DNA from 2 places in the Xanthomonas medicagonis genome. Region 1 is predicted to be linked to the other one. Evidence: predicted binding sites of a transcription regulator. Region 1 holds the regulator's gene; the other holds the start of a gene.

Region 1 (10,725 bases):
GGCAGATGCGGGCGTTGTCGGGCGGCTCGATCTGCTGGTCGGTGAGGCTGGCCACGTCCTCGACCGCGGACACGCGCAGGCCCAGGGTCTCGCCGTTCTCTTCCAGCACCACCACCCGGGTCAGCATGTCCATCTCGATCGGCGCGGCGCCCAGGTGGATGCCCAGGTCGATCACCGGCACCACCTGGCCACGCAGGTTCATGATCCCCAGCATCGCCGGCGGGGTGCCGCGCAGCGCCAGCAACGGCACCGGCAGCACCACTTCCTGAACCTTCAGCAGTTCCAGCGCATAGGCCTGTTCGCCGCAGCGCAGGCGCAGCCAGCGGGTGCTGCGGTCCGGCGCGCGGCGCTGGTGCGCGGAGGCTTCGGGAGCCGCGCTCGGCGCCATGAACGACTGCAGATTGGGCGGCAGCCGCGCGCCGCCGGCGGCCTGCGCGCGCTCGGCCTCGACGCGGCGTTCCGGCGGCACCGCCATCGGCGGGCGCTTGACCGCGCGCGCCGCGGCGGCATCGTCCTCGGCGGCCAGATCGCGCGGCGGCGCGGCGGCGCGTTGCATTTCCATCGCCGCGACCGCGTCCAGATCGGCCTGGCGCTCGGCGTCGGACGGCGCCTGCTGCGACATGATGCCGGCCAGGGCCGGATCGGAATCGGCTTCGGCGAGCACGGCGGCGGCGATTTCTTCCGGCGTCGGACCAGCCGGCGCGGGCGCCAGCGCCTGTTGCGACATGATGCCGGCCAGGGCCGGATCGGAATCGGCTTCGGCCAGCACGGCGGCGGCGATTTCTTCCGGCGTCGGACCAGCGGGCGCGGGTGCCAGTGCCTGCTGCGACATGATCCCGGCCAGGGCCGGATCGGAATCGGCTTCGGCCAGCACGGCGGCGGCGATCTCTTCCGGCGTCGGGCCAGCCGGCGCGGGGGCCGGTGCCTGTTGCGACATGATCCCGGCCAGGGCCGGATCGGAGTCGGCTTCGGCCAACACGGCGGCGGCGATCTCTTCCGGGGTCGGGCCAACTGGCTTGGGTGCCAGTGCCTGTTGCGACATGATCCCGGCCAGGGCCGGATCGGAGTCGGCTTCGGCCAGCACGGCGGCGGCGATCTCTTCCGGCGTCGGGCCAGCCGGCGTCGGTGCCAGTGCCTGCTGCGACATGATGCCGGCCAGGGCCGGATCGGCGTCGGCCTCGGCCAGAACCTTGGCGGCGATCTGCTCCGGGGTCGGACCGGCCGCAGCGGCAGCGTCCGCCGCGGCGACCGGCGGCGCCTCGGCCACGGCCGCCGACGACGCCTGCCGCTCGGCGTTGCGCTCCTCGGCGATCACGTCGTGCAACAGGCCTTCCAGATAGTCGTCGATGACCCCGGGCGTGCTCATGCCGCCTGCTCCTGCTGCATCGGCGCGGCGTCGCTGGCGATCAGCCATTCCAGCGCACGGCGGTACGCGGCCAGGCCGCGGCCGGGGTAGTCGCCGGGAATGCCGGCGACCGTCAATGCCTTGACGTTGCAGATCTTGGTGTCGACCGGGATCGCGTCTTCCCAGACCCGCTCGCCGTAGGCGTCCTGCATCTGCCGCAGGGTGTCGTTGCCGGCGCGGGTGCGCTTGTCGAACAGGGTCGGCAGGATCGAGGCGGGCAGCGGACGGCGGCGCGAGCGCTCGACCATGTCCACGGTGCGGACCATGCTGGCCAGGCCATGCAGCGCCAGCGGCTCGGCCTGGGTCGGGATGATCACGCGGTCGGCCGCGGCCAGCGCGTTGATCATCAGCAGGCCCAGGGTCGGCGGGCAGTCGAGCAGGATGTAGTCGTGCTGGCCGGCATGCCGCGTCATCGCCTGCTGCAGCGCCAGGCCGAGCCCGGGCTGGTTGGCGCTGCGCCGCTCCAGCGTGGCCAGCGCGGTCTGCCCGCAGACGTAGCCGAGGCGCTCGATGGCGGTGGCGCGGGCCAGCGTGGCCAGGTCGCCCGGCGGGGTCGAGAACAGGTCGAGCACGCCGCTCGGCGGCGGTTCCTGCGGAACGTCGAAGGCGCGGGTCAGCGAGGCGTGCGGATCGAGATCCAGCATCAGCACCCGATGGCCGAGCATGGCCAGGCCACGGCCCAGCGCCAGCGTGGTCGTGGTCTTGCCCACGCCGCCTTTCTGGTTGGCAATCGCCCAGATGCGCATCAGTTCACTCCTTCAATTCACAGCAGGTACGGCGCGGGACGCGCCGGCGGGGTGGGTCGGAGGCGCCGGCGCGGTGCCGGCGTCGCTGGATCGGTCTTGGGCCGCCGGCGCGCCGGTCGCGACCACCGGCGCCGCATTGCGCCCGGTCTCGACGTCGTTCGGATCGGTGTCGCCGGCGTCGGCCAGGATCACCAGCACCACGCGGCGGTTGGCGTTGCGGCCGGCCTGGCTGTCGTTGTCGGCGCGCGGGCGGAATTCGCCATAGCCGATCATCGACAGCCGCGAGGGCTGCAGGCCCTGGTCGGCGAACAGGTGCACCACGCTGGCCGCGCGCGCCGCCGACAGTTCCCAGTTGGAGGGGAACTGCAAGGTGGCGATCGGCGTGTTGTCGGTATAGCCCTCCACGCGCACCCCGTTGGGCACCGGCACCAGCACCTGGGCCAGTTGGGTCAGGGTGGCGCGCGCGCTCTGGTCCAGCGTCGCCGAGCCGGAGCCGAACAGGATGTCGCTGTTGATCTCCACCTCGATCCACAGGCCGGCGTGGCGCACGCTGATCAGCTTCTTCTGGATCAGCGGCGCCAACGCCGCGCCGAGCCGGTCGGCGATGCCGTCGAGCTGGCGCTGCGCGCGCCGCAACTGGTCCTCGTCGCGCAGCGCGCCGCTGGCGCGCAACGGCGAGGCCGACGGCAGCCGGTTCGCGTCGGGCAGCGACAGCGCCGGGCTGGACTTGATCGGAGTCGGCCGTTCGCCACCCTGGCCCTGCATCAGGTGGTCGCCGACCTGCACCGGACTCACGGTCCGCGGCGCGCCGCCGAAGGCGGTGCTCATCGCGTCGGCCATGACCCGGTACTTGGCCTCGTTGACCGTGGACAAGGCATACATCACCACGAAGAAGGCGAGCAGCAACGTCATCAGATCGGCGTAGGGGATCGCCCATGCCTCATGGTTGACGTGATCTTCGTGGGGACGCTTGCGTGCCATAGTGTCCGGTCAATGCAAGAAGCCGGCCAATTTCGATTCGATGTTGCGCGGGTTCTCGCCCTGGGCGATGGCGATGAGCCCCTCGATGATCATTTCGCGCTCGCCGCTGCTGTGCTTGATCACGCTCTTGAGCTTGCTGGCCATCGGCAGGAACAGCAGGTTGGCCGAGGCGATGCCGTAGATGGTGGCGGTGAACGCGGCGGCGATGCCGTGGCCGAGCTTGCTCGGGTCGGCCAGGTTCTTCATCACCGCGATCAGGCCCAGCACCGCGCCGATGATGCCCAGCGTCGGCGCATAGATGCCCATGCCCTCGAACACCTTGGCCGCGGCCAGGTCGCAGTGTTCCTGGCCTTCCAGGTCGATCTCGAGCATGTGCCGGATCGATTCCGGCTCCACGCCGTCCACCAGCATCTGCAGGCCCTTGCGCACGAACGGGTCGTGCTGGTGCTGGACCTGGCCTTCCAGGCCGAGCAGGCCCTGGCGGCGGGCGATGTTGCTCCACTCCACGATCTGCTGCAGCAGTTCCTGCCGGTTGCTGGCCGGCGGATGCAGGATCCACTTGGCGATCTGGAAGGCGCGCCGGAACACCGCCGGCGGCGTGTGCACCAGGATCGCGGCGACGGTGCCGACGATCACGATCACGAACGCGGCCGGCGACCACAGCGCCGAAATGCCGGCGCCCTTGAGGATGCTGCCGCCGACCAGCGAGGCGATCGCCAACAGCAGACCGATGAGACTGAGTTTGTCCATGCAGGAGGTATCGGCCAGGGGGCTTGGGACTTGATGGCCTTGGGGCCGGGAATGGGGATTGGGGAATGGGGAATCGCAGAAGCGCGAGCGCCGATAGCGGCTCGGCTGGTCGGAGGAACAGCTCAGCAGCCGTGAAGCCGGGAAGCGGGATTGGGGAATAGGGAATCGCAAAAGCGCGCGCGCGAAGGTCTGAAGCGGTACGAGGAGAGCGGGAGCCGCTGTTGCGATTCCCGATTCCCGATTTCCAGCCTCACCGCGTCGCGGCTGAAGCCGCTCCTACAGGGGAAACAAGGCGCCAGGGATGCGGCTCCTACGATTCCCCAATCCCCATTCCCCAATCCCGGCCTTTCAGGCCTTCAAGCCATCCACATCCAGGATCAACGCCAGGCGGCCGTCGCCGATCAGGGTCGCGCCGGCGTAGCCGGGCAGGCCGCGCAGGGCGCGCGGCAGGGGTTTGATCACCACTTCCTCGCGGCCACGGACCTGGTCCACGACCAGGCCCATGCGCGATTCGCCGGCCTGCAGCACCACCACGGTGAGCAGCGGCAGTTGCGGGGCGTCGATGTTGAGCCACTGGCGCAGGTCCACCAGCGGCAGGGTGTGCGACTGCCGGTCGAGCACGGCACGGCCGTCGAACCAGCCCAGCGAGCGGCGCGGGGCGTGCAGCACCTCGACCACGCGCGCCAGCGGCAGCGCGTAGACGGTGTCGCCGGCCTGCACCAGCAGGGTCGGCAGGATCGCCAGGGTCAGCGGCACGCGGATCAGGAAGCGGCTGCCGCGGCCCAGTTCCGACTGGATCTGGATCTGCCCGCTGAGTTCGCGGATCCGCGACTGCACCACGTCCATGCCGACGCCGCGGCCGGAGATGTCGGTGACTTCGGACTTGGTCGAGAAGCCGGGCAGGAACACCAGGTGCAGGCATTCCTCGGTGGTCAGGCGCGCGGCGGCCTCGGGATCGATCAGGCCCTTCTCGCGGGCCTTGGCGCGCAGCCGCTCCGGATCGATGCCGGCGCCGTCGTCCTGCACCTCGATGCTGACGTAGTCGCCTTCCTGCTGCGCCGACAGGCGCACGTGGCCGCCGCGCGGCTTGCCGGTGGCCTCGCGCAGCGCCGGGGTCTCGATGCCGTGGTCGATCGCGTTGCGCACCAGGTGCACCAGCGGGTCGGCCAGGGCCTCGACCAGGTTGCGGTCCAGTTCGGTCTCGGCGCCGACCAGTTCCAGGTCCACTTCCTTGTTGAGCGAGCGGGCGACGTCGCGCGCCACCTTGGGAAAGCGCGAGAACACCTTGCCGACCGGCTGCATGCGCGTGCGCATCACCGCCGACTGCAGGCGCGCGGTGGCGATGTCCAGGCTGCTGACCGCGCGGTCCAGTTCCTCGTCGCGCAGGCGCACGCGCAGGGTCTTGAGCCGGTTGCGCGACAGCACCAGTTCGCCGATCAGGTTCACGATCGCGTCCAGGCGCTTGGTGTCCACGCGCACGGTGTGTTCGGGTTCGGCGGCCTTGGCCGGCGCGGCGGCCGCCTTGGGCGCGGCGCTGGGCGCGCGCGGCGGCGGCTGCAGCGCCTGCGGCGTGGCCGCGGGCGGCGCGTCGCCATGCAACTGGTCCAGCAGCGCCTCGAATTCGTCGTCGTCGATCAGGTCGTCGCCGGCGCCCGCGGCCTTGGCCGGCGCGGCGGCGGGCTTGGCCGCCACCACCGCCGTCTCTTCGCCGCTGGTGGCGAACTGCGCGATCAGCGACGCCGGCGCGCGCGGCGGTTCGTTGCCGCTGCCGAACGCGTCGAGCATCGACTGCAGGTAGTCCAGCGACTGCTGCGCGGCGTCGAAGTGCCGTGCCTGCAGGGTGGCCTGGCCGGCGCGGGCCTGGCCGAGGGTGTCCTCGGCGGCGTGGCACAGCTCCACCATCGGGGTGATCGCCAGGAAGCCGGCGCCGCCCTTGAGCGTGTGGAAGCCGCGGAACACCGCGTTGAGCTGGCCGCTGTCCTCGGGCGCCTGCTCCAGCGACACCAATTGCTCGCCGAGCCGGTCCAGGATCTCCTGGGCCTCGATGATGAAGTCGGCAGCGATGTCGTCGGGTACGGCGCTCATAAAATTACAGTCCCAGTCCTGACAAAAGGTCGTCGGCGTCGTTCTGCGACACGCCGTGACGGTCCAGTCCGGCCAGCGCGGGGCCGGCCAGGCCGCCGTCGGCCTTCTTGTTGTCGTCCTTCGGCGGCAGTCCCAGCGCGCCGAAGCCTTCGTGCACGCGGCGCACGATGGTGGCGACGCGGCGGATGATCTGCCCGGTCAGGTCCTGGAAGCTCTGCGCCAGGGCCATCTCGGTGAGGTTGTGGCGGATCTTGTCGAGGATCTCGCTCTGGTCGCCGCTGAGGCCGCCGGCGCTGAGCTGGTTGGCCAGCGCGCGGCATTCCTCGGCCAGGTCCAGGGTGCGGTGGCTGGCCTGTTCGGTCATCTCCACCACGTGGTCCAGGCGCGAGCAGGCGTCGTCCAGTTCGCCGGCCTCGCTGGGCACCACCGGCAGTTCGCCGAGCGCCTGGCCCAGGTCGCGGGCGAGCCGGCTCAGGCCCTGCATCATCGGTCGCGTGCGCCAGGCGGCGAGGGTGTCGATCTCCCTGCGCCAGCCGGCCTCGTCGCCGTTCTCCAGCGCGTCCAGGGCGCCTTGCAGGCGTTCGATCAGGGCGGTACGTTCGGCGGTGGCTTCCATTTAGGCGGTCGCTCCCAGACGTTCGAAGATCTTGCCCAGCTTCTCCTGCAGCGTCTGCGCGGTGAACGGCTTGATGATGTAGCCGTTCACGCCGCACTGCGCGGCCTCGATGATCTGCTCGCGCTTGGCCTCGGCGGTCACCATCAGCACCGGCAGGTGCTTGAGCTTGTCGTCGGCGCGGATGTTGCGCAGCAGGTCGATGCCGGTCATGCCGGGCATGTTCCAGTCGGTGACCACGAACTCGAACGGTGCCGAGCGCAGCGCGGCGAGGGCGCTGTTGCCGTCTTCGGCCTCGGCGGTGTTGGTGAAGCCCAGATCGCCGAGCAGATTCTTGACGATGCGTCGCATCGTCGAGAAATCGTCCACGATCAAAATCCGCATGTTCTTGTTCACCGCTTACTCCTTGGGTCTTATTCTTCGTCTTCCAGGCCGGCGTCGGCCGCTTCGAACGCCTTGAGGCGCCCGCGCAACCGGACCGTGGCCTGGCCGTGGATCTGGCACACGCGCGACTCGCTGACACCGAGCACCGCGCCGATTTCCTTCAGGTTCAGTTCCTGCTCGTAGTACAGCGACAGCACCAGCTGCTCGCGTTCGGGCAACTGCGCGATCGCCTTGCCCAGCTCGCGGCCGAATTCGCTGCGTTCCAGCATCTGCTGCGGATTGGGGCCGCCCTTGGCGATGGTGTCCAGTTCGCCATGGTCCTCGACCCGCGACTCCAGGCTCAGCACCTGGCCGCGTGCGGCATCTTCCATCAAGCGCAGGTATTCGGGAAGCGGCATGTCCATCGCCGCGGCCACTTCGTTGGCGGCGGCGGCGCGGCCGGTGCTCTGCTCGATCTTGCGGATCGCCGAGGCGGCGTCGCGGGCGCGGCGGTGCACCGAGCGCGGCACCCAGTCGCCGCGGCGGATCTCGTCGATCATCGAGCCGCGGATGCGGATCGAGGCGTAGGTCTCGAACGAGGCGCCCTGGTCGGCATCGTAGCTGCGCGAGGCCTCGATCAGGCCGATCATGCCGGCCTGGATCAGGTCGTCGATCTCGACGCTGGCCGGCAGCCGCGCCGCCAGGTGGTGGGCGATGCGCCGCACCAGGTCCGAATGCTGGGTGATGTAGTCGTTGGCGCTGTTGCGCTGCACGGCGCGGTACTGGGCGGCGGCGTTCATGCGGCGACCCCCCGCTGGATGATCCGTTCGACGAAGAACTCGACGTTGCCGCGCGGCGCGGTCGGGGCCTGCCAGCGCGCGGTGCGGCGGGCGATCTCGGCGATCGCCTGCGCCGACGGGCTGGACGGGTAGGCCTTGACCACCGGCTGCTGGCGCTGCACCGACAGGCGCAGCCAGTCGTCCTGCGGCACGCAGCCCAGGTAGTTCAGCGACACGTCGCCGAGGAACTTCTCGCACACCCGGCTCAGCTTGTCGTACAGCAGGCGGCCTTCGTTGAGGTCGCGGACCATGTTGGCCACGATCTGCACCCGGTCCACGCCGCGTTCGCGCGAGAGCACCTTGATCAGGGCGTAGGCGTCCGTGATCGAGGCCGGTTCGTCGCAGACCACCACCACCGCGTCCTGCGCGGCCTGGCAGAAGGTCAGCACGCTGTCGGTGATGCCGGCTGCGGTGTCGATGATCATCACGTCGAGCTCGCGCTGCAGCTCGGAGAACACGTTGACCAGGCCGACGTGCTGCGCCGGCGGCAGTTCGGCCATGTGCCGGCGGCCGGAGGCGGCGGGCACCACCATCAGGCCGTTGGGCATGTCGATCAGCACCTCTTCCAGGGTGCAGCGCCCGGCGACCAGGTCGGCGAGGGTGAACTTGGGGGTCAGCCCGAGTAGCACGTCGACGTTGGCCAGGCCGAGGTCGGCGTCCAGCAGCAGGGTGCGCTTGCCCATGTCGGCCAGCGCCATGGACAGGTTGACCGAGATGTTGGTCTTGCCGACGCCGCCCTTGCCGCCGGTCACGGCGATGGTGCGCACCGGGCCCAGCGGCTCGCTGCGCGTTGCCGACAGGGGGAAGGCATTGGTCAGGTTGACGTAATCACGCGACGGCATGGGTCTGCTCCGGAGTACAGGGCTTATCGGCAGCGCGCCGCAAATCTTCAAGGCGCAATACCAGGCTGGCGGCGTTGGCGCGGTGCAGGTCGTCCGGCACGCGCTGACCATCGGTCACCCAGGTGATGGGAAGCCGGTGGTCCGCGACCACCGACAGGGCACTGCCAAACCGCCCGGTTTCATCCAGCTTGGTCAAGATCACCCCCTGCGGATCGGCGCCGGCGAACCGGCGCACCACCTCGTCCAGGTCGGAGAAATGGGCATTGGCAGGGAGTACTAGCAAGGACCGGACCACTCGCGAGGCGCGCAGCCAGTGCAACTGCGCGACCAGGGCGCGGTCGCGCTGGCCCATGCCGGCGGTGTCGATCAGCACCAGCTTGTAGTCGCGCAGGCGCTCCAGCAGCTGCTGCAGGGCGGCGTCGCTGTCGGCCTCGTGCACGGCGATGCCGAGCTGGCGGCCGTAGCTGTGCAGCTGTTCGCGGCCGCCGACGCGGACCGTGTCGGTGGTGACCAGGGCCACGTCGCGGGCGGCGTGGCGCTCCAGGAAGCGCGAGGCCAGCTTGGCGATGGTGGTGGTCTTGCCGGCGCCGGTGGGGCCGATCAGGGCGATCACCCCGCCTTCCTCGAGCGGGTCCAGCGCGGCGATCGGCAGGCGCTTGGACAGCAGGCCCAGCATCAGCCCGCGGCCGCGGTGCAGCTCCAGGTCGGCGGGGATCTGCATGACCACGTCGCGGGTGATGCCGCTGTCGAAGCCGTAGTCGTCCATCAGCTCCAGCGCCTGGGCACGCACCGGCGAGCCGCGCAGACGTTCATCGGTGAGGCGGTTCATCTCGCGCTCGATCATCTGCCGCATCAGCGCCAGTTCGTCGCGCAGCTGAGTCAATTGTTCGTCGTTCTGCGCGGCCGGGAAGCTCGGCACCGGCGCCAGCGCCGGCGCCGTCGGGATCCCGGCGCTCGCGGCGGCCTGCGGCGCGGCCGCGGCGGCCGGCGCCGGGGCGGCGGGAGCGGCGGTCGGAGTCAGCGCCACCGCGGCGATGTCCTCGAGCCAGGCCGGCACCGCGGCGGCGGCGCTGGCGGGCACGGCCGGGGCGGCGAACGGGCTGGGCATCGGCACGCTGATCGGCGCGTTGCGGAACACGTCTTCGGGAATGCGGAATTCGGCGAACGGGGCGGTGTCGGCCACCGGGGCGGGCGGCGCAGCGGCCGGACGGCTCGGGGCGGCGGGGCGGCTCGGCGCGGGCGCGGTGCCGGCGGGCATCGCCGAGGCGGCGATCGCGGCCGGCTGGGTCAGCGGCCGCGCCGGCGCGGCCTGCGCCGCGGGCGCCGGGTTCGCCTGGCCGGCGGCCGGGGCGCGGCGCTGGCTGATCGCGGCCATCATCGCCATCGCCGGATTGGCCGAAGCCTTGGCCGGGCGCGGCGCCGGGTTGGCGGCCGACACCGGCAGCCGCGCGGTCTCGTCCGGACGCACCGCGTCCAGCGCCTGCTGCACCAGCGCCTCGTCGTAGTTGCTGGCGGCGACGATCTCGATGCCCTCGTCGGTCCGACGGTTGGACAGGATCACCGCATCCGGACCGTGCTCGTCGCGCACCATGCGGAACGCGGTGCGCATGTCGGGAGCTACGAAGCGTTTGATCTTCATGGGTGGAGGCCGGGAATGGGGAATCGGGAATGGGGAATGGATGGGGCGCCTGCGCTGCCGTCTGGTGGGCCGCGATGCCGTGCTTGGGTTGTGGTGTTCTTACTCATTGCTCTCTCCGCTGTGGGAACGCTGTTGCGCTTCCCCATTCCCGATTCCCGATTCCCCGCACCTCAGCTAATCGTCCCGACCAGCTTCAGCCGCTTGTCTTCCGGCACCTCGCTGTAGGACAGGACCGACAGCGAGGGGACGCTGTGGCGGACCAGCCTGGCCAGGGCCGCGCGGACCTGCGCCGGCACCAGCACCACCGCCGGCTCGTTGCGCGCCTCCTGCTTGCCAACGCACTCGGCCAGGCTCTGGTGCAGTCGCTCGGCCAGGCCGGGTTCCAGTGCGGCACCGTTGCCTTGCGTAGAGTCCTGCAAGACACGTTCCAATTGCGGGGCCAGGGTGAACACCGGCAGTTCG
Region 2 (9,465 bases), 2.6 Mb from region 1:
TGATGGCCGAGCACGTCCCGCAGGCGCTGGTGGAACTCGATCACTTCCGGCAGGCGGCGATCGCTCAGCTCGATGGTCAGCAAGGTGCCGCGGTTGAACGGCACCTGTTCCAGGCTGGCGTTGACCTCGTCCAGGCGTTGGGCGATCGACTTGCGCGCCTCGGCGGTATGCCGCTGCAGGGCCAGCAGGTTGTTCTTGCTCTGGCTCTGCAACAGCTCGAAGAAGCGCGCCTCGTGCTGCGGCAGGCCATCGCGTTCCAGGCGCTGCAGGCGCGCGAGGAAATCCTCGGCGCTGCTCAGGTTCACGGTGAAATCGCCGCTGTCCTCGGGCCACTGCTGGCAATAGCGGCGGAAGCAGCCGAGCAGCAGCTGCTCCAGGCGGTTGTGTTCCTTGTCGCTGGCGCTGGTCTGCTCGACGAGGGCATTGCCGATCTGGCGGAAATGCGCCTCGAGATTGTCCAGACTCAGCACGCCGAGGCCCGCGAGGCGCTCGTCCAATCCCTGCCGCTGCAGGGGCGTGACCACGCGCGCGTCCGCGTCGGCGCAGTGCAGCCGCTGCTTTTCCAGCCGCGACCGTTCGGCACCGAGGGTGATGCGCTCCGTCCGCACGCCCTCGAAGGTGCGCTCGGCCTGCTTGATGTCGGCGCGCGCATGGTCGATCGCCTCGCCCAGCGCGCGCAGGTTGGCGTCGCCCTCGCGCAACTGGCGCAGCGCCGTGGCGATGTCGTCCAGGCGCTGCAGCGGCGCGGCCACGTCGATCTCGTCCCAGGCCAGGTTGGCCAGGGTGTGCTGGGCCAGGCGCCGCGCGCCGTCGCGTTCGCGGCGCGCGCGCAATGCGGCCACGTCGGCGTCGCAGGCGGCGATGCGCTGCGCCAGCGCCAGGCCTTCTTCCTCGAACAAGGCCAGCTTGTCGCGGTTGTCGAACCCCAGCAGCCAGCGCCGGCGGTCGTTCACCGCATGCCGGTCGTCCTTCTCGTAACGCTCGCCCGGATGCTTGACCTGGCCTTCGCGGGTGATGGCGCGCTCGGCATGGCGCAACGCCTTGGCGCTGTCCACGCAGTCGTAGTCGAAGCGCTTGCCCAGTTCGCGGCGCAGCCAGCCGGCGAAGGCGTGCTCGCGCACCTCCAGCTTGTGCAGCAGCGAACCCGCGGCCGGCGCGCGCGCCGCCAGCGCGTGTTCGTTGTCGCGGACCCGGTAGTAGACCAGGCGGATGCCCAGGTGGGTGCGATTGACCCAGTCGGCCACGTCGGCATAGTGACGCTCGTCCACCAGCAACGATTGCGCGAAGCCGTGCAGCACGCGCTCGATGGCGCCGCGCCAGTCGGATTCCTCGCTGCGCACCTGCAGCAACTCGCCGACGAACGGCAGGGCGGCCTCGGGCACACCGGTGTCGGCGCTCAGGCGCGCGCGCAGCGCCTGCATCGGCGCGGGAATGTTGGAGGGGTTGCGCTTGAGCGCCTCGATCTCGGCGCGCACCTCGGCGAAGCGCTTGGCGTCCTCGGCCTTGCCGGCGATGCGCTGGCCGATCGCCTCGTCGAGTTCGGCGGCCGCGCGGGTGCCGTCCTCCAGCGCCGCGCGCGCCTGGGCGGCCTGCTCGGCGAAGCCATGCGCGCTGCCGGCCAGGGTCTGCTCGAGCTGGCGGCAGGCCTGCTCGGCCTGGGTGCGCTTGGCGGCGCGGCGGTCGCGCTCGGCTTCGAGCTGGCCGCGCTCGCGTTCCAGCGCATCGATGCGCTCGCCGCCCTGCGCGCGGCGCTGCGCTTCCAGATCGTCCAGGCGCCGCTGATGGTTCTCCAGCGCGGCGCGGCGTTGCCCTTCCTCGCCGGCCAGGCCGCGGTCCTGGGTATCCAGTTCCTGCAGCCGCGCATCCAGCAGCGCCAGCCGGCGTTGCTCGCGGTAGCTGTCGATGCCGAGCTTGAGTTCGTCCAGTTCGCTGCGCTGGCGGCGCACCGCCATCAGGTCGGCGTGGTGCGCGCGCGCCGGCAGCAGGGTCTCGACCTGGCGCCGCGCGGTGACCACCGCCTGGTGCGCGCCGTCGAGTTCAGCGAAGTCGCCGACCAGCCGCTCGGCCGCGTCGAAGGTCTTCGGCTCCTCGAGCATGAAGCCGCGCAGGAAGGCGTTGAGGTCACCGAGGTTCTTCGCCGACTGGGTCTTGTGCAGCAGCCGCAGCGCCATCTCGTTGCCGATGCCGAGCTGGTGGCGGAAGCGTTCGGCATAGCCGGCGAAGCTGTCGAAATGGTGCACGTCGTGCAGGCGCTGCTTGAGCTTGCGCAGGTCCAGGTCGAAACCGTCCAGGTCGGTGGCGATGTCGAACGCGCGCTCGGCCACCATGTAGTGCTTGCGCACGTCGGCCGCGGCGGTGCCGTTGCCGGCGATCCAGAACAGCCGCACCAGGCTGACCACGCGGTGCTCGCCGTCGCGGTATTCCAGCACCAGCGCGGTCCAGGTGGCGCCCTTGCGCAGGTACTGGGTGGCGATCTCGCCCGATTCGCTGTCGTGCTGGTCGGCCCAGGCGCCGCGCACGTAGGACACCAGGTTGCGGTCGCGGCCGCTGCGCTCGGCCTCGCGCGCGGCGGCGTTGAAATCGACGATGCTCGGCGGCGTCAGCAGCGCCGACATCGCATCGAGCAGGGTGGACTTGCCCGAGCCGGAACGGCCGACGAACAGGAAGCCGCGCTCCGCGATCGGGATCTCGGTCAGGCCGGAGAACGTGCCCCAGTTGTGCACCTGCAGGCGGCGCATGCGGAATTGCTGGAGACGTGGATCGGGCAGATCGCCGGCGAACAGGGCGGGCGTGGAAGCGGAGGATTTCATCCGCACAGTCTAGGGACGGGGGCGCGCGGAACCAAGCCGATGCCGATGCCGATGCCGGCAAGGTACCGACCCCGAGCCGGCGCGGCTCAGGCGTCCTGCGTCGTCTCGGCGTCGTCCTCGCCGCCCGGGCCTTCGCGCAACTGGCGATAGACCTGCGCCAGCGCGGCCACGTCCTCGGCCGAGAACAGCAGCTTCAGCGCCGGAGAAGCCTCATAGCGGTCGTCCTCGCCACGCAGGCGGGTCAGGATGTGGTTGTCCTTCATCTTCTGCACGGCATTGCCGACCCGGCGCAGGAAGCCGGCGCGGTCGGTGGAGAGATTCTTCTCGTACACCGCCAGCGCCTCGCCGAGCTGCGCTTCCTCCACCACCGCGCGCACGCCGCGCGCGTCGGCCTCGGCCAGTTGCTGGCGCAGGTACAGCAGCAGCACCGAATCGATGAAGGTCAGCGGCGCCGAGCGCAGCAGCACCGGCGCTTCCAGTTCGCCGGTGTCGGCCTGGCGGGTGAAGGCGATGCCGGCCTCGCGGTCCAGCACCAGTTCCAGGAACAGGTCGGCCAGCGCGCTGCGGATCGGCGCCTCGCTGCGCAACAGCGCCGGCCACAGCTTGCTGTGGCGCTGCGCGTCCACGCTGGGGCCGCTGAGCAACTGGCACAGCGCGCGTCGCGCCTCCACCGGCAGGCGCCCGCTGTCGCCAGGAAACAGGCCGGTGCCGGCCTCGGGCGCCGCGTCGTCGGCCGCCTCGGGCACGCGTTCCTGGTCGCCATCCAACGTGTCGTCATGCCAGTTCATGGCGTTTCTCCTGGGTGAACCACACCAACGGAATGCGCGCGCGGCGCCACTGGCCGTCGCCGCCGCGCCATTGCGCGATCTCGTGCTGATCGGCGGCGACCACGCCATGGCGCGTGCCCAGCGACAGGTAGCCGATCACGCTGCCCAGGCCCTGGCTGGCCTCGCGCTGGGCCAGGACCTGGGCGATGGACAACTGCGGCTGCTCGCCGAGCAGGTCAAACAGGTCGCGGCGCAGGCTGCGGAAGTCGATTTCCGACTGCGCGACCAGGTCGCCGACGCTGTCCAGCGAGATCGCCGCCGCCTCGTTGCGCTGGATGCCACCCTCGACCTGCTGCTGGCGTGGGTCGTGCAGGCGCCACTGCGCCAACGAGCGCAGGCGGCTGGTGGTCAGGTTGAGGTCGCGGCCGATGCCGCGCTGCGCGGGAATGTGGTCGCGCAGCGCCAGCGCCTCGGCCTGCGCCTGCTTGAGCAACTGGTTGAGCCGGCGCTGTTCCAGATAGCCGCGGCTCTGCACGAAGCCGCGCAGGCTGCGCGCGAAATGCTGCATCACGTCGTGCACCTGGCCGCCGCGTTCGAGCATGGTGCCGGTCAGGCCGCGCAGGAAACCGCGCTCGCGCCGATCGAGCTTGCGCGCGAAGCCGCGCGACAGCACCGTCTCCAGCGCCGCGTCGAGCTGGGCGCTCTGTTCGGCGTCGTTGAGCAAGGCCCAGAACGCCTGGAAACTGCGGCCGGCATCGCTGTCGCCGATCACGTCCACGCCCTCGAACAGCTTGCCCAGGATCTCGCCGCGCTCGCCCTCGTCGTCGATGATGCGCTCGCGGAAATCGCGATTGAGCTGCTCGAAGTCGTCGCGCACGCGGCGGAAGTCCTCGGTGAGCTCGTCGGCCAGCGCGATCACCTGGCGCGCGCGCTCCAGCGCGCGCTTGCCGTCCAGCGCCGCGACCTTGCCCTTGGTCACCCGCGCGATCTCCGCGTCGATGCGGTCGCGCTCGTCGCGCAGCGCCGACAGCCGCGCATCGGGGTTGGTCTCGGTCAGCGCCGCCAACTGCGCCAACTGCTGCATCACCAGCGCCAGGCGGCTTTCGGTGGCCGCGCCGCGCGCGTGTTCCAGGCCATCGGCGAAGCGGATCGCCTGCGCGGCCTGGGTGGACAGTTCGTACTCCTCCTGCTGCGCGCCGTCCGGCAGCCGGCGCTCCAGCCAGCCCTGCGCCAGCCAGTGCGCCACGTAGGCCTGCGCGGTGCGCGGCAGTTCGCGCGACAGCTCGTCGGCATTGAGCTCGTCGAGCATGCGCTGCAGGCGCTCGTGCAGCACCGCCGCCGGCAGCCGCCGCTCCGTTTCCAGCAGCAGGGTCTGCAGCAGGCCGATCACCTCCGGCGCCTGGTCGGCGGCGAGCAGCTTCCACAGCGGCTGCTCGCGCAGCGTGCGGTAGCGGGCGATACGGGCGCGGTGCTTCATGCCGAAGGAGCGCGGCGCAACGGGCGTGGCGACGGCGCGGACGGGTTAACGCGGCAACGCATACGGCACGCTCAGCGCACGCCGCCGTCGATGAAGCGCAGGAACTCGGCGCGGGTGCGCGCGTCCTCGCGGAAGGTGCCGAGCATCTTCGAGGTGACCATGCTGACGCCGCGCTTGTGGATGCCGCGGGTGGTCATGCACTCGTGCGCGCCTTCCACCACCACGCCCACGCCCAGCGGCTGCAGCACGTCCTGGATGCACTGCGCGATCTGCGCGGTCATCTTCTCCTGCACCTGGAAGCGCCGCGCGTAGGCCTCGACCACGCGCGCCAGCTTGCTGATGCCCACCACCTTGCCGCGCGGCAGGTAACCGACATGGACCTTGCCGATGATCGGCGCCATGTGGTGTTCGCAGTGGCTTTCGTACTCGATGTCGCGCAGCACGATCAGCTCGTCGTAGCCGGCCACTTCCTCGAAGGTGCGCATCAGGTACTCGCGCGGGTCGGCGCGGTAGCCGCTGAACCAGTCGCCGTAGGCTTCGGCCACGCGCCGCGGGGTGTCCAGCAGGCCCTCGCGGGTGGGGTCTTCGCCGGCCCAGCGCAGCAGGGTGCGCACGGCGTCTTCGGCCTGCGCCTGGGTCACCGGGGAGGAGGGAGTCTTGTCTGAATCGGCCATGGGGGAACGCCCGTAAGGGGGCTGCATGGTACCCGAGTCGTCCCGGCGCCGTCGCATGGACGGCGCCGGGACGGCCAGGCGCACGCGCCGGCGCGGGTGCTCCGTTCAGCGTTCGTGCCGTCCGTCCGGACGGCACCGCGCCGCCGCCCGCGGTCAGCGCCGACGCGCGTGCATCTCGCCCTCGTGGTCCAGCCAGTTCGAGCCCTTGTTGGTCAGGAAGAACACGTACACCACCAGCGACACCGCGATCACCGCGGTGGCGTACCAGGCGAAGGTACTCACATGGCCGGTCTTCAACGACGCCTGGTACAGCAGCGGCGCGGTGCCGCCGAAGGCCGAGTTGGCCAGCGCGTAGCCCAGGCCCACGCCCAGGGCGCGGATGTGGGTCGGGAACAGTTCGGCCTTCACCACCGCGTTGATCGAGGTGTAGCCGGTGAGGATCACGAAGCCGCCGGTCAGGATCGCGAACGCGGCCAGCCAGTCGCTCTGCTTGGGCAGTTCCATCACCAGGAACCAGGTGTAGAGCACGCCGCCGATGCCGAAGAACACCAGCAGCGTCTTGCGCCCGACGATGTCCGACAGCCAGCCGCCGACCGGCTGCATCAGCATCAGCACGGTCAGCGCGACCAGGTTGATCACGGTGCCGGCCATCACGTCGCCACCGGCGAACGCGGTCTGGATCATCTTCGGCCCGGTCACCGAATAGGTGTAGAAGGCCACGGTGCCGCCGGCGGTGACCAGGAAGCACAGCAGCAGCGGGCGCCACTGGTGCACGAACAGTTCGTGCAGCGAGCCGGAGGCCTTGGCCCCGCCCTGCTTGGCCGCGGCGATCTGCTCGGCGGTCAGCGATTCGTCCATCGTGCGCCGCAGCCAGAACACCACCAGCGCGCCGACGCCGCCCAGGCCGAAGGCCACGCGCCAGCCCCATTCGGAGACCTGGCCCTTGTCGAAGAAGTGCAGCATCACCAGCAGCACCGCCTGCGCCAGCACGTGGCCGCCGACCAGGGTGACGTAGTGGAACGAGGACAGGAAGCCGCGCCGCCCGGGGATCGCCGCCTCGGACATGTAGGTGGCGCTGGTGCCGTATTCGCCGCCGGTGGCGAAGCCCTGCAGCAGCCGCGCCAGCACCAGCACCACCGCCGCGGCGGCGCCGATGCTGGCCACGGTCGGCGTCACCGCGATCACGAACGAGCAGGCCGCCATCACCGAGACCGACACCGTCAGCGCCAGGCGGCGGCCGTAGCGGTCGGCGAAGCGGCCGAAGTACCAGGCGCCGATCGGCCGCATCAGGAAGGTCACCGCGAAGATCGCCCAGATGTAGAGCTTGGCGTTCGCGTCTTCCTTGGAGAAGAACTGCGACTCGAAATAGGTGGCGAACACCGAGTAGACGTAGACGTCGTACCACTCGACCAGGTTGCCGGCCGAGCCCTTGAGCGTGTTGGACACCGAGCGGCGGAGGCTGCCAGGCGCGGCGCCGGCGGTGGAGGCAGAGGAAGGCTGCATGCGGTCGGCCTGGTTGGAGAACACCGGCCGAGTATAGGCAGGCGTGTGCGAGCGTCCTGTCGTGGCGACCTGGCGGCCGGGGAATCGGGAAGCGGGCATAGGGAATGGTGGCGCTAGGCGCCCTGGTACCACCCTCGGATTCGGCGAGGGCAGCGCGGCGCGCTTCAGTTCCCCGGCCGCACGCCGCTATCCATGCGCTCCCGCACACCGCGCGGCCACTGGCAACCGGATCGCTCTTCCGTCGCCACTCACCGCCGGATTCCCCTCTCTACGCCGGCTTCCCCCTCCATGCACGCCTTCTCGAATCTGCGCATCGGCCAGCGCCTGGCCCTCGGCTTCCTCTCGATCATCGTGCTGATGGTCCTGCTCACCGTGGTCGGCATCCAGCGCGTCCACAGCATCGACCGGCGCCTGACCGCCATCAACGAGGTCAACAGCGTCAAGCAGCGCTACGCGATCAACTTCCGCGGCAGCGTGCACGACCGCGCCATCGCCCTGCGCGACGTGGTACTGCTGGACGACGCGGCCGGCCGCCAGGCCACCGAGCAACTGATCGACAAGCTGGCCGCGGACTACCGGCGCTCGGCGCAACCGCTCGACGCGCTGCTCGCCGCCTCCACCGATCCGCGGGAGAAGGCCATCCTGCAGCGCATCCAGGGCGTGGAACAGCGCACCATGCCGCTGATCGCGCAGGTGCGCGGCCTGCGCCAGGCCGGCGACGACGCGCAGGCGCGCACGCTGCTGCTGCAGCAGGCGCGTCCGGCCTTCGTCGACTGGCTGGCCAGCATCAACGCCTTCATCGACCTGCAGGAGGCCAAGAACCGCCAGGCCGCCAAGGAGGCGATGGCCACCGCGCGCGGCTTCGCTCTGCTCATGATCGGCTGCACCGTGCTGGCCCTGCTGCTGGGCACCGCCATCGCGATCGGGCTCACCCGCAGCGTGGTGCTGCCGCTGCGGCAGGCGCTGCGCCTGGCCGAGCGCATCGGCGCCGGCGACCTGGGCAGCCCCGACACCGCCACCGCCAACGACGAATCCGGGCAGCTGCTGCGCGCGATGCAGCAGATGCAGCGGCGCCTGCACGAGGTCATCTCCGCGCAGCGCGAGATGGCCACCCGCCACGACGCCGGCGCCATCAGCTACCGCATGGACGCGCAGCGCTTCCCCGGCGAGTACGGGCGCATGGTCGCCGACACCAATGCCCTGGTCGACGCGCACGTGCAGACCCAGTTGCGCATCACCGAGGTGATGGGCCGCTACGCGATCGGCGACCTCAGCCAGGACATCGCCCCCTACCCCGGCGAGAAGGCCGCGATCACCGCCGCCATGCAGCGGGTGAAGCAGAACCTGCACGCGATCAACGTGCAGATCCAGGCGCTGGCCGAAGCCGCCTGCGCCGGCGACTTCGCCCATCGCGGGCAGCCGGAGAAGTTCGAGCACGCGTTCCGCACCATGGTCGAGAACCTCGACACCATGATGGCCACCGCCGACACCAACCTGGCCAAGTTCTCCGCCCTGCTGCGCAGCATCGCCGACGGCGACCTCACCGTGCGCATGAGCGGCCACTTCCACGGCGTGTTCGCGACCATGCGCGACGACGCCAACAGCACCGTGCGCCAGCTCACCGACATCGTCGCCCACATCCAGCGCAGCACCAACAGCATCGGCTTCGCCGCCGAGGACATCGCCAGCGGCAACCAGGAGCTGGCGCAGCGCAGCGAGCAGCAGGCGGCCAGCCTGGAGGAAACCGCCGCCTCGATGGAGGAACTGACCTCCACCGTGAAGCAGAACGCCGAGCACGCCCAGCGCGCCAACCAACTGGCGCTGGGCGCGGCCGGCGTGGCGACCGAAGGCCGCGACGTGGTCGGCCAGGCGGTGGACACCATGAACGGCATCGAGGCCGCGTCCAAGCGCATCTCCGACATCATCTCGGTCATCGACGGCATCGCCTTCCAGACCAACATCCTCGCGCTCAACGCCGCGGTGGAAGCCGCGCGCGCCGGCGAGCAGGGCAAGGGCTTCGCCGTGGTCGCCTCCGAAGTGGGCACCCTCGCCCATCGCGCCTCCAGCGCCGCCAAGGAGATCAAGACCCTGATCGACGATTCGGTGCAACGCGTGAGCCACGGCGCCGCGCTGGTGCACAAGGCCGGCGCCACCATGGACCAGGTGGTGGCCAGCGTGCAGCACGTCACCGACATCATGGGCCACATCTCCGCGGCCTCGCGCGAGCAGGCGCA

Evidence for each region. The regulator FliA, encoded in region 1, starts transcription of late flagellar genes. The targets are predictions, from matches to a motif close to TAAAGTTTNNCNNNCNNNGGCCGATAA.
Region 2: AB3X07_RS00945 (methyl-accepting chemotaxis protein) is a predicted target of FliA. The motif match lies at 7,395-7,421, and genes of this name have one in related genera.

The regions. Positions count from the first base shown of each region.
Region 1 is NZ_CP162488.1:2,782,908-2,793,632, reverse strand. Features, by position in the region: gene AB3X07_RS11795 (chemotaxis protein CheW) at 1-1,366, opposite strand, end outside; gene AB3X07_RS11790 (ParA family protein) at 1,363-2,151, opposite strand; gene motD (flagellar motor protein MotD) at 2,164-3,132, opposite strand; gene AB3X07_RS11780 (flagellar motor protein) at 3,142-3,882, opposite strand; gene AB3X07_RS11775 (chemotaxis protein CheA) at 4,231-5,967, opposite strand; gene AB3X07_RS11770 (protein phosphatase CheZ) at 5,972-6,583, opposite strand; gene cheY (chemotaxis response regulator CheY) at 6,584-6,976, opposite strand; gene AB3X07_RS11760 (RNA polymerase sigma factor FliA) at 6,994-7,743, opposite strand; gene AB3X07_RS11755 (MinD/ParA family ATP-binding protein) at 7,740-8,624, opposite strand; gene flhF (flagellar biosynthesis protein FlhF) at 8,611-10,263, opposite strand; gene flhA (flagellar biosynthesis protein FlhA) at 10,434-10,725, opposite strand, start outside.
Region 2 is NZ_CP162488.1:199,564-209,028, reverse strand. Features, by position in the region: gene AB3X07_RS00970 (ATP-binding protein) at 1-2,810, opposite strand, end outside; gene AB3X07_RS00965 (DUF4194 domain-containing protein) at 2,897-3,598, opposite strand; gene AB3X07_RS00960 (DUF3375 domain-containing protein) at 3,585-5,054, opposite strand; gene folE (GTP cyclohydrolase I FolE) at 5,126-5,728, opposite strand; gene AB3X07_RS00950 (MFS transporter) at 5,882-7,231, opposite strand; gene AB3X07_RS00945 (methyl-accepting chemotaxis protein) at 7,520-9,465, shown strand, end outside.